One region of the Halomonas sp. DP8Y7-1 genome, then DNA from elsewhere that is predicted to be linked to it. Evidence: predicted binding sites of a transcription regulator. Region 1 holds the regulator's gene; each other region holds the start of a gene.

Region 1 (3,096 bases):
ATAGAAGCCCAGGTCTTCGAGAGCCTGAAGCGCCACGGACTTTCCCGAGCCAGAGCGACCACTGATGATCACGAGCTGCATGTCCTGTCTCCTTGGCAGGGGGCGATAAGAGGGCAGTTGGTGTCAACCGCGCGGTGACGGCCAGATCACGCTCGATCAGAGCGTGCTATCTAGCTAGATGGTAATCAGCTAAATGGCAATCAGCTAGAGGTTAATTAGCGAGTTCCCCATCAGCGAGGCCCCTGTTAGCGAGGCGCCATTCGTCAAGGCGCCAGGCAAGGCGTGCGCCATCAAGACATAGGATCAAGGCGCTTTCGGCGTGTGCCGTCAGGTCGTGGCGTCGCCGGGGGCTTGCTGGCGAATCGCTTCCTGCAAGCGCTCGTGCAGCTCGCGCTGGGACGTCGCGTGGCGCAGACGATGTCGGGTATCGGCGTCATTCATGACCCCGGCCACCTGTCCCAGCAGGGCAAGGTGAGCATCATCCGCTTCCTCAGGCACCAGCAAGACAAAGACCAGGTCCACCGGTTCGCCGTCGATGGCGTCGAAATCAATCGGCTCTGCCAGCTTGAGAAAGCCAGAGATAGGGGCCTTGCAGTGAGGGTTGCGAGCATGCGGAATGGCCACGCCATTGCCGATGCCGGTGCTACCCAGACGTTCGCGGCCGATCAGGCGACTGAAGACTTCCTGGCTATCCAGGCTTGGTGTGTTCTGCGCAATGAAGGTGCTGAAAAATTCCAGCACCCTCTTCTTGCTGCCCCCCGGGACGTCAAATAGCGTGCGCTCGGGGGGGAGAATGGCATCCAATGTCATGAGAGGTCAGCGAATTCCGGCGCCTTGGGCGCGGGCTTGGGATTTTTCCTTGTGCTTGACGAGCTGGCGGTCCAGCTTGTCGGCAAGGGCGTCGATGGCGGCGTACATGTCGCCGTCCTGGGCTTCTGCATGCAGGTCTGCACCGGCAGCGTGAAGCGTACAGGCAGCCTGTTGGCGCTCCTTCTCCACCGAGAGGGTGACCTGCACATTGGTGATGTTGTCGTAGTGGCGCTCCACACGGGCGAGCTTCTCTTGTACGTAGTCACGCAGGGGATCGGTCAATTCGACGTGGTGGCCGGTAATGTTGACTTGCATGACAAGGCTCCTTGCTCTTGCGGGTGGTAGCTCGATTGTAACCCTTTTTCCGATCCTGCAAACCCCCCTGCTTCTACGCATTAAGACGCAGATGTCGTGCGATATTTCAAGCGCTTGCGCTTTTCATGTAACTGCGCTACGCGCTCTGCTCGCTGCCTGTCTCGAGCCATCTGACCGGGCTCAGCGCAGGCGCTTGCGCTCGCTTGAAGAGGGAATATTCATCGCTTCTCGATACTTGGCGACGGTGCGTCGGGCGACGTTGACACCGTCTTCGGCGAGCAGCTCCACCAATTTGCTGTCAGACAGCGGTTTGCGAGGCGGCTCCTGCTGGATCAGCGACTTGATCATGGCGCGTATGGCAGTGCTGGAATGGGCATCCCCATCCTGGCCCACCTGGCTGGAAAAGAAATACTTGAGCTCGAACACTCCCCGTGGCGTATGCACGAATTTCTGGGTCGTCACCCGTGAGATGGTCGATTCGTGCATCTCGACCTTGGCCGCAATGTCTGCCAACACCAGTGGTTTCATGGCGGCTTCACCCTGCTCGAGGAAATCGAGCTGCCGCTCCATGATTTCGCGTCCGACCCTCAACAGGGTGTCGTTGCGGCTTGCCAGGCTCTTGATCAGCCAGCGCGCCTCCTGCAGATGGTCCTTCAGAAACTGGTTGTCCTGGCTCTTGTCGGCCCGTCGGATCAAGGCCGCATAGTCGGGTTGAATGCGCAGGCGTGGCATCGCCTCAGGGTTCAGCTCGACGCGCCAGCCTTCTTCGGTGTGGCGGACCACCAGATCGGGAATGACATAGTCGTTGTCGCTGTCGCCGTACTGGCTGCCAGGCCTAGGGTCGAGGCCACGGATCAGTTCGATGACATCGTCCAGCTGCTCTTCGGTCAGGCTCAGGCGGCGCTTCAGCAGACGACGATCACCGCTGGCCAGCGCCTCGAGAAACTGGCGTACCAGTCTTCCCGCCTGGGGCAGAAGGGGGGTGTCACGGGGCAGGCTGTCCAGTTGCAGCTGCAGGCATTCGCGCAAATCTCGGGCAAATACACCGGTAGGTTCGAATTGCTGCAGCCTGGCCAGTACCGACGCCACGTCCTGCAGGGGCGGGGCAGCAGCGTCGTCATCGGCCAGGCCCTGGGCGATATCGTCAAGGTGTCCCACCAGGTAGCCATCGCCGTTGACCGCGTCAATCAGGCACTCTGCGATGCGCCTGTCATTATCATTGAGGTCCAGCAGGGCCAGCTGCCAGCTAAGGTGGCCATGCAGGGATTGCCCGCTGGCCTGGCGCTCGAAGTCGGGCGCCTCGGCGCTGCCGGCCGGGGCGGTGCCAAGGTCTTGATAGGTATCGGACCAGTCGCTGTCGACCGTTAGCTCGGAGGGGATCTCGTCGGCCCAGTCATCGTCCTTGCTGTCCTTGACCTGCAGCTCGCCAAATTCATCCTCCAGCTCGAGCATCGGGTTGGCCTCGAGCGCCTGCTGGACTTCCTGGCGCAGGTCCAGCGTGGAAAGCTGGAGCAGGCCAATAGCCTGTTGCAGCTGAGGGGTCATGGTCAGCTGGGTGCCGATCTTCAGCTGCAGTGACGCCTTGAGGGCCATGATGTGACTTCCGTTCGTGGAGCTGAAAAGCCTTACCCTAACGGCGGGTCAGGTACCATGCAAGCTTCTTGCCAACTTGTGGGCAGGGGATGGCGCGCAGGGCTTGCTGTGCTCCGCATGCGCGTCAGTGCAAGGTCGAGCGGGCGCCATGAAGACCCTGCCAACATAGCGGCCCGGCAGCGCCCATGGTGGTCAAAGGCGAAAGTTTTCGCCGAGATAGACTTCCTTGACGCGCTGGTTGGCAAGGATCGACTCGGCACTGCCTTCGGCGATGATCTGGCCGTCGCCGACAATGTAGGCGCGGTCACAGATGTCCAGCGTCTCGCGCACGTTGTGATCGGTGATCAAGACGCCGATGTCACGAGCCTTGAGCTGGCG
Region 2 (3,096 bases), on a different contig from region 1:
GGGCCCAGGGCGAGTGGCCTAGCCCGAAGCCTGTGGCGATCCAGATCAGCAGGTCCTGCATGACACCTCTCCAGCAGTGCGCCCCAGGGTATCGTCAGGCGCCAAGACGCCGATAGTGGCGATTGGAGAGCAGGAACGCAATGCGAACATCCCAGTGTGGTGTAACGCTCAGGCTCCAAGTGCTAGCGGCTCGGGCCGTGCCGTTTCAGCTGGCCAGCGGCTCGTCCATGCTGTCGCTATTGTCCCCATGACCCCCGGCGCTGGCGTCCGGGTCGCTGGCGATGGGCAGGACATCGACTTCGACCTCAAGCTGTTGCCGGCCGCCACCGGTCACGACGCCCTTGATCGGCGCTACGTCGTCATAGTCTCGGCCCCAACCCAGCAGCAAGTGACGCTCGCCAACGCGCACACCGTTGGTGGGGTCGAGGTCCAGCCAGCCCCACCCCGGTATCAGCACCGCGAACCAGGCATGTGAGGCGTCTGCCCCTAGCAGGCGGGGCTGCCCAGGAGGCGGACTGGTCTCCAGGTAGCCGCTGACGTAACGAGCGGCCAGGCCGATAGAGCGCAGGGCGGCGATCGCAAGATGGGCAAAATCCTGGCAGACCCCGCGACGCTCTACCAGTACCTGCGACGGCGTGGTTTCCAGGTTGCTGAACTGACTGTCGTAGTAGAACTCGTCATAGATACGGCGATTAAGGGCATCCACACACTCCACCAGGTCGCCGCCAGGGGGAAAGCAGGCCTCCACCCACGCCGCCAGCAGTGGACGACGCTCGATATAGGCCGAGTTTTCGAGAAATGGCTGAGCTTCCCAGTAGCTCGTGGTGCCAGGTGTTGCCAACAGGTCGCGGCAGGTTTCCCAGGACATGGCATTGGCAGGGGGCTGGGGCCGTGGGGAGGTGGTGATCCGCGCTTCCAGGGTCACTTCCAGCACCTGGTGCGGCGTGTCGATGGCAAACAGGTTGATACGGTTGCCAAAGGCATCGCAGCGTTGCTGGTGCAGCGGAGTCAGGGGCGATGTGGACAGGCGCGCGAAGGCCACCTGTTGCCAGCCCAGCACGCGAGGGGACAGACAGGCTTCGTTCTCGCTGAGCGTCACGATCTCGCTATAGCGATAGCGGGTGGTATGGCGCAGGTAATAGTTCATCTTGCAGTGCCCGAGCGAGGGCCTGATACGCGCATGACGCAGCGCCGGCTGGCAGGCACGTCATGGCCAAGGATGGACCGTCCTGCGGTCCCGGCATACGAGGACATGATGAGTGCGATGTGTCTCCTGATGACGAAGGGATACAGCACCCGTGGCGCTGTGATCAAGATGTACCCCAGGCTGGGCATCGGCTCAAGTCCGCCGTATGCCCGTTGAGCTGCACTGTAACCTTATACCCTCAGAACCTCATCCCTCAGGACCCCTGGCAAATATCCGCAGGTGGGTCCATGAGCTTGGCTCGCTTTCCTGACCAAGCTCTCCAGACCAAACTCTCCAGACCAAACTCTCGTGGCCAAACCATCCACACCCCTTTGGCGGCGACAAAGCATCCACATCCTGTTGAGGTTGGAGAGGCCGGCGTCAGCCCGTCGTGACGCACTGTCCTGGTGCGCGCGTCGGCAGAAGTGCCCCGAGGACGAGCCAGCAGCCTACCAGGGGAGTGACGCATGCGTCGCCATGTGGCCGTTGCGGTGCCGATTGTCCCGGCGGCTAACTTACCTGTGTCCGATACGGCAGATTTTCTGTGTTCTGGTACAGACCTTGCTATACAGCAGGTAGGGGACCCCGATATGTCGATGGGATGTACGCCAGTCTGGTGCATCACGATCCGGTGCAGGATGCCCCGGTGGACGAAGGCATAGCAGGGTAGACCGCTGTTGATAACAAGAGGGTGTGCCGATGAGCCATGTGGATTGGCAGCAGTACAACTGCGCTGGGTTCTACGATGAACTGGTGGCCATGCCCGGGATGCCGCGGGACGCGGCCAAGATGCTGTGCGACGTGCTGGAGGGATTTGCGCCGGATGAGCTGGCTGAGCGCAAGACGGCGGCAGAGATTGCCATCAGAACCATGGGCATCACCTTCACGGTGTACTCGGAAGGCAGCATGATCGATCGGGCCTGGCCCTTCGATATCGTACCCAGGATCATTCCCGCCGATGAATGGCGGCGTACCGAAGCCGGCCTGAAGCAGCGCGTCGAGGCGCTCAACCTGTTTATCGACGACCTCTACCATGACCAGAAGGTCATCAAGGATGGGGTCTTGCCCGCCGATGTGCTGGCGCAGTCGGTCAACTTTCGTCCCCAGTGTGTCGGTATCGACCCGCCCCACGGCGTCTGGGCACACATTTGTGGGTCCGACCTGGTGCGCGGTGGGGACGGCACGATCTACGTGCTGGAAGATAACCTGCGAATCCCCTCCGGCGTCTCGTACATGCTCGAGAACCGCAACGTGACCAAGCGCGTGCTGCCGGAGCTGTTTGCCTCGGGCAAGATTCTTCCCGTGGACGATTATGTGCCCCAGCTTTACGACATGCTGGCCGGCATGTCGCCTCGTCCCTGGGACGACCCGCAAGTGGTGGTGCTGACGCCGGGGATCTACAACTCTGCCTACTACGAGCATGCCTATCTGGCGCAGCAGATGGGGGTGCAGCTGGTCCAGGGCTCTGACCTTGTCGTCGATGATGACGATGTGGTCTACATGCGCACGGTACAGGGGCTGACCCGGGTAGACGTCATCTATCGGCGTATCGATGATGCCTTCCTCGACCCGGAGGCCTTCCGTGCCGACTCTGTATTGGGGGTGCCGGGACTGATGCGGGCCTGGCGCAGCGGCAAGGTGGCACTGGCCAATGCCCCCGGGGCCGGGGTGGCCGATGACAAGGTCGTTTATGCCTTCGTGCCGCAGCTGATCAAGTACTACCTGGACCAGGATGCCTTGCTGCCGAACGTACCGAGCTACCTCTGCATGCTTGAGGAGGATCGGCGCTACGTGCTGGAGCACCTGCATGAACTGGTGGTAAAGCCGGCCAACGAGTCAGGCGGCTACGGCATGCTGATGGGCCCTCAGGCCTCCCAGGCGGAACGCGACGCCTTCGCCAAGTTGATCCA
Region 3 (3,096 bases), on a different contig from region 1:
AGAGGGCATCGGCGGCACTCCCCTGGGAGCCATACAGCAGCAGTATCGTCAGCAGCAGGCCTCTCGATACTCGCCAAAGCCATATCCGCTCCCGCCATATCCACCCCAGCCACATCAGCTCCAACCGGCATCGCCGAGCCGGCAGGCGGCCCGACGGCTGTGGCGACATGGCCTGCCGGCAGCGCGGGGGTAGCTTCACGGTGGCTCCTTGATGGGGGTGTCCTGGCAAGCATGCGATGCCTGTCCTGCCAGGCCAAGGGCATCGCTTGCTCGAGGGCAAGGCCAGGCCAAAAAAAATCGGCCCCGCTCAAGGCGGGGCCGATATACGACGCGGTGTCGTCGTCGCTGGATCAGCAGCTGTAGTACATGTCGAACTCGATCGGGTGCGTGGTCATGCGCAGGCGCTCCACGTCTTCGTTCTTGAGCTCGATGTAGGCATCGATCATGTCGTCGGTGAAGACACCACCTTCGGTCAGGAAGCTGCGGTCTTCGTCGAGAGCCGCCAGCGCCTGGTCGAGGCTTTCCGCCACGGTCGGAATTGACTTGCCTTCTTCCGGCGGCAGGTCGTAGAGGTTCTTGTCCATGGCATCGCCAGGATGGATCTTGTTCTTGATGCCATCGATACCCGCCATCAGCATGGCCGCGAAGCACAGGTAGGGGTTGGCGGTCGGGTCAGGGAAACGCGCCTCGACACGCTTGCCCTTGGGGCTGGCGGTGTACGGAATACGGATCGACGCAGAGCGGTTACGGGCACTGTAGGCCAGCATGACCGGTGCTTCGAAGCCCGGCACCAGACGCTTGTACGAGTTGGTAGAAGCGTTGGTGAAGGCGTTCAGCGCACGTGCGTGCTTGATGATGCCACCGATGTAGAACAGCGCCATTTCAGACAGGCCAGCGTACTGGTCGCCAGCAAACTGGTTCTGACCGTCCTTCCAGAAGGACTGGTGCACGTGCATGCCGCTACCGTTGTCGCCGACCAGGGGCTTCGGCATGAAGGTGGCGGTCTTGCCGTAGGCGTGGGCCACATTGTGGATCACGTACTTCATTTCCTGAACTTCGTCGGCCTTCTTGACCAGGGTGTTGAAGGCTACGCCAATTTCGTTCTGGCCGGCGTTGGACACCTCATGGTGGTGCACCTCGACCTTCTGGCCGATGGCTTCCAGGGTGTTACACATGGCGCCGCGCATGTCATGGAAGCTGTCCACCGGGGGAACCGGGAAGTAGCCGCCCTTGACCCGAGGACGGTGGCCCAGGTTGCCGCCTTCGACAGCGCGGTCCGTTGACCAGGCACCCTCTTCGGAGGAAATCTTGTACATCGCACCTTCGATGTCGGCCTTCCAGTGCACTTCATCAAAGATGAAGAACTCGGGCTCGGGGCCGAAGAATGCAGTATCACCCAGGCCGGAAGACTGCAGGTAGGCCTCAGCGCGCTTGGCGATGGAACGCGGGTCGCGCTCGTAGCCCTGCATGGTAGCCGGCTCGATGATGTCGCAACGCAGAATCAGGGTCGCGTCTTCGGTGAAGGGGTCGAGGAAGCCGGTGCCGTCTTCCGGACGCAGAATCATGTCGGACTCGTTGATGCCCTTCCAGCCGTTGATGGAGGAGCCATCGAACATCTGGCCGTTCTCGAAGAATTCCTCGTCGACCTCGGAGGCCGGAATAGTGACGTGCTGTTCCTTGCCGCGGGTGTCGGTGAAACGCAGGTCAACCCACTTGACGTCATGTTCGTTGATCAGGGCGAGAGTCTTGTCTGACATGTGGTCCTCCAGAGTGAAACTTGTTCGTGACTCGAGCATTGGGGCGACGGCACCAATCCCATGTCACCGACTTCGAATTGGGGGATGATCCAGGGAGCAAAAGGGGTACCGGGATCCTTTGTAGCACGCTCCCGGGACAGTTCCCATGGTGACGTGCTCGACACGATGACACTGTCAGAAACAATGCAGGTTGCGTGCCATCATTGCACCAGCATTGATCAAAAAAATTTCAACCACATGTTTTTCATCGATTTTAAGTTCTCGCCACAGCTGCTCCAGCATAGCGCATTGGCTCACGGCCATCGCGACAAAGACCCACTTGTGCACCAAAATGAAGCGCTGGAAACTTTTATGCACCAAAATAACCCTCAACCATCTCGGCGCTGAAGTCTGCCGAGGCGATCGCTAGGGGTAAGGGGTCGCTGGAACCTTCTGCAACGCACGGATACACTTCCTTACGTTTGTCGCCGACCGTCGTGTCACGGTCGTCGTCACCCGCCTCGGAGTGTCGTCGTGAATATCAGCCTGATCATCGATGCCCGCCTGACCGGCAAGGATTTGTCCTGTCGGCTGACGCAAGCACGCCAGCAGATTGCCCTGTTCCAGGGGCGCAGCGAGATCATAGTCATCGACGATGGTGGCATCACCTCTGAACAGCTCGGTGAGCACGCGAAAGACTATCGGCTGGTGCGCATCCGTCCGGCGCCGATGGGGAGACGCTTCAACCTGGCAGCCTCCCACAGCAATGGGCGAATGCTCGGCTTCTGCCTGGGCCCACTGGACTCTGCCTGGGTAGAACGCATGATGGCCGCGGCTGCCGACGAATCACGCCCCATGGTCAGGCCATCTCGGCCTTGTCCGCTGGCCCTGTTCCAACTGCTGCGACAGACGCCCACACGGGCACTGGGCGTAGAGCGCAACTGGTTCGAGCGCCTGGGAGGCTTTGATCCATCGCTGGACCTGAGCGCCGTAGAAGACCTGGCCACGCGGCTCAAGGCCTGTCGGGCCAATGCGCTGGTACAGCGCGCCTGAGGGACAGCTACTCAGCAGCCGCCGCGCAACGGCGGTTATGTCGTAGTTGGCCCATGCCATCCTGAGCATGTCTCTACTGCGGCCCTGATGCAGCGGCCCTGATGCAGCGGCCCTGATGCAGCGGCCCTGATGCAGCGGCTCCCATGCAGCAGCCCCGTACACTCCTGCCAAGCGCCAGCCAGGGGCAGGCCCTCAGCGACCCGCTGGATGACGCTGATACTCATGTTGATAGAACACCGTCGTGGAGAGCCCTCTCATCAAGGCGTCACAAAGACGTAGTCATATAGACGTTGTCGTGTAGACGTTG
Region 4 (3,096 bases), on a different contig from region 1:
CGCCGGCCACGCGCCGCTCAGCCGATTCTGAGCCCATGCTGGCGGAGCTTGCGCACCACGCTCGGCTGGCTGATCCCCAGGCGCTCGGCAATGGCGTAAGTGCTGGACAGCGTTCGGCAGCAGTCCGCCAGAATCTCTCGCTCGACCCGGGCAAGCGTCTCCTTCAGACCCTCCCCGTCGCCCCTGCCTGGCGACACCCAGGTGTCCCCCGCCGTATTCCTCGAGCCCGTCACGCTCCTACTGTCGTCGGAGGCACGCCCGATCTCCTCCGCGGCCGCGCCAGCAGCAACCGAGGAAGGGGAGAATGTCGGGGACGTCACCTGGCCCAATGCTTCCGGCGCGGCCGCCGCGGGCACCTGCCTGCCGGGCAGCACTTCGCGTGCTTGAATCACATCGTCACTGGCGAGCCAAGCCCGCTCCATGACGTTCTCCAGTTCGCGCACATTGCCGGGCCACTCCCACCCCATCAGGGCCTGCCAGACATCCCGTGCCAGCATCTTGTCTCGCCCGTAGCGCCGGTTGAGCCGCGCAAGCTGACGTTCGACAAGGCCCGGAATGTCCTCTCGCCGCTCGCGCAGGGGCGGCAGGGTGACGGGAATGACATTCAGCCGATAGTAGAGATCCAGTCGAAACAGTCCCTCCTCGACCCGCGCCGAGAGATCCTGATTGGTGGCGACGACCAGACGAAAATCGACGCGCCGGGGCGCTCGGTCCCCTAGTCGCGTGATGCTGCCGTCCTGGATGGTCTTGAGCAGCTTGGTCTGCACCGACAGCGGCAGCTCACCAATCTCGTCAAGAAACAGCGTGCCGCCCTCAGCCTGCTCGATCAGCCCCTTGCGGCCACCGGGGGCCGCTCCGGAAAAGGCGCCCTGGCAGTAGCCAAACATCTCGGACTCGAACAGGCTCTCAGGGATGGCGGCGCAGTTGACGTCGATGAACGGCCCTTCCTTGCGTGAACTCCAGCGATGAAGCTGGCGAGCGAACGCCGTCTTGCCGACCCCTGACTCTCCCAACATCAGCACGGTAGCGTCGGTAGGGGCCACACGCTTGAGCAAGAGCGCCACCTCGCCCATGAGCTGGCTCTTGACCTCGAGATGCCCCAGCTCCTGTTCTTGCAAGCCACCCTGGAGGCCACTCTCCGACTCGATCGCGTGACCGCGTCTCAAGTGCTCGCTGAAGCGTCGCTGCAGCAGCGCGTACTCCTGCTGCAACAGCTGCAGATCGGTCAAGTCCATGGAGCGACTCACCACGGCGATAAGGCGCTCGCCTTGAAACACCGGATGTGCCTGGGCAATCACCCGCCGCCCGGTGCCTGTGTGCTGCACCAGTTGCGTGGGTTTGCCCGTGCGAATGACTTCAAGACTGACCGACGGCGTCAACACGCCCTCCGCTTCGAGCCGCTGCACGCTGGTGGCACAGAGCTCTTCACAGGACATGCCGTAGACCGCCGCCGCTCCGGGACTGACGTCCCGTATATGGCCATCGGGCGCGACGATAAAGAAGTGATCGTGCGCCGTATCGATAATCGTCTTAAGTATCAGCGCATCGTCAGTCATCGGCGATCCATAAACGCATCATTGATGCAAAAGTGTATCACGGCTAGCCCCGCCATTGATTCAATAGTGAATCAACGAGCACCGGATATCGCTCCGTGTACGGCAACTTCGTGCACATTTTTTGCGCCTTTAGTATAACAATCGCAGAACTGGCACACCTCCTGCTTAAACAAACCTATGCATGCCTGGCCAGTCGTCTGGCCAAGGTGACCTCATCAGCGATGTCAGGAGTTCCAGTGAGCGACTTCAACCAACCCCTCGGCGGCAACGAAATGCCTCGCTTCGGCGGTCCAGCCACCATGATGCGCCTGCCTACTCAGGATAGCGCCCAGGGGCTCGATGCCGCCTTCATCGGCATTCCCATGGACATCGGTACGTCCAACCGTCCCGGCACTCGCCTGGGGCCGCGCCAGATTCGCGACGAGTCGCGCATGCTGCGTCCCTACAACATGGCAACGGGGGCCGCGCCCTTCGACAGCCTGCAGGTGGCAGATATCGGCGACGTGCCGATCAACACCTTCAACCTGCCGAAGAACCTGGACATCATCTCCGGTTTCTATGACCAGGTACTGGCCCATGACTGTGTACCGCTCACCCTGGGCGGCGATCACACGCTGACCTGGCCGATCCTGCGCGCCATCGCCAAGAAGCACGGCCCCGTTGGCCTGATCCACATCGATGCCCACGCTGACGTCAACGAGCACATGTTCGGTGAAGAAGTCGCTCACGGCTGTCCGTTCCGCCGGGCTCAGGAAGAAGGCCTGCTGGACGCCAACCGTGTGGTGCAGATCGGCCTGCGTGGCACCGGCTATGCCGCTGAAGACTTCGACTGGTGCCGCCAGCAAGGCTTCCGCGTGGTGCAGGCCGAGCAGTGCTGGCACAAGTCGCTGGAGCCCCTGATGGCTGAGGTTCGCGAGCAGATGGGCGATGGCCCGGTCTACATCTCGTTCGACATCGACGGCCTTGACCCCTCCGTCGCACCGGGCACCGGCACCGTCGAAATGGGCGGTCTGACCTCGGCCCAGGGCCTGGAAATCGTGCGCGGCGCCAAGGGACTCAACATTGTGGGTGGTGATCTGGTGGAGGTCTCCCCGCCCTACGACCCCAGCGGCAACACCGCGCTGATGGGGGCCACCCTGCTGTATGAAATGCTGTGCGTGCTGCCCGGCGTCAAGCGCCGTGACTGACGGTTGACAGGGCCAGGGAGAGGCCCTGGTTCGTCCCTATGAGGCGCTCTTTAAGGAGCGCCGAACACTACAACATCAAAGAGTGACCCTCCCATGTCTTCCCATCTGCACTCTGCCGACAAGATCACCACCGAAGGGGGCAAGCTAAGCACCCACGGTCTGCTCAAGTTCCTGATCCCGTCTGTGATCGGCATCCTGCTGTTCCTGGTACCTTTCTCCGTAGGCGACACCATCAATATCGGCATGGGCTTGGCCGCCGACTGGCTCAAGGCCACGCTTGGCGATGCGCTGCCGGCCATTGCCACGGTGGTACTCACGCTATCACTGGTGCTGACGCTGCTGGTCAAGCTGAC

What was found. The regulator sigma-54, encoded in region 1, starts transcription at its own class of promoters, with help from an activator protein. The targets are predictions, from matches to a motif close to TGGCACNNNNNTTGCTNT.
Region 2: the regulator sigma-54 is predicted to act here: its motif matches at 1,737-1,754, upstream of KUV41_RS12225 (circularly permuted type 2 ATP-grasp protein).
Region 3: the regulator sigma-54 is predicted to act here: its motif matches at 1,940-1,957, upstream of glnA (glutamate--ammonia ligase).
Region 4: the regulator sigma-54 is predicted to act here: its motif matches at 1,707-1,724, upstream of speB (agmatinase).

Annotation. Positions count from the first base shown of each region.
Region 1 is NZ_JAHVIN010000012.1:116,500-119,595, forward strand. It holds gene rapZ (RNase adapter RapZ) at 1-81, opposite strand, end outside; gene ptsN (PTS IIA-like nitrogen regulatory protein PtsN) at 328-810, opposite strand; gene hpf (ribosome hibernation-promoting factor, HPF/YfiA family) at 817-1,125, opposite strand; gene KUV41_RS14825 (RNA polymerase factor sigma-54) at 1,306-2,718, opposite strand; gene lptB (LPS export ABC transporter ATP-binding protein) at 2,911-3,096, opposite strand, start outside.
Region 2 is NZ_JAHVIN010000009.1:31,239-34,334, forward strand. It holds gene KUV41_RS12215 (phosphatidylglycerophosphatase A) at 1-61, opposite strand, end outside; gene KUV41_RS12220 (transglutaminase domain-containing protein) at 206-1,147, opposite strand; gene KUV41_RS12225 (circularly permuted type 2 ATP-grasp protein) at 1,886-3,096, shown strand, end outside.
Region 3 is NZ_JAHVIN010000004.1:44,094-47,189, forward strand. It holds gene KUV41_RS04795 (hypothetical protein) at 1-199, opposite strand, end outside; gene glnA (glutamate--ammonia ligase) at 351-1,757, opposite strand; gene KUV41_RS04805 (glycosyltransferase family 2 protein) at 2,271-2,789, shown strand.
Region 4 is NZ_JAHVIN010000002.1:86,574-89,669, forward strand. It holds gene KUV41_RS01190 (sigma-54 interaction domain-containing protein) at 18-1,556, opposite strand; gene speB (agmatinase) at 1,793-2,743, shown strand; gene KUV41_RS01200 (YjiH family protein) at 2,837-3,096, shown strand, end outside.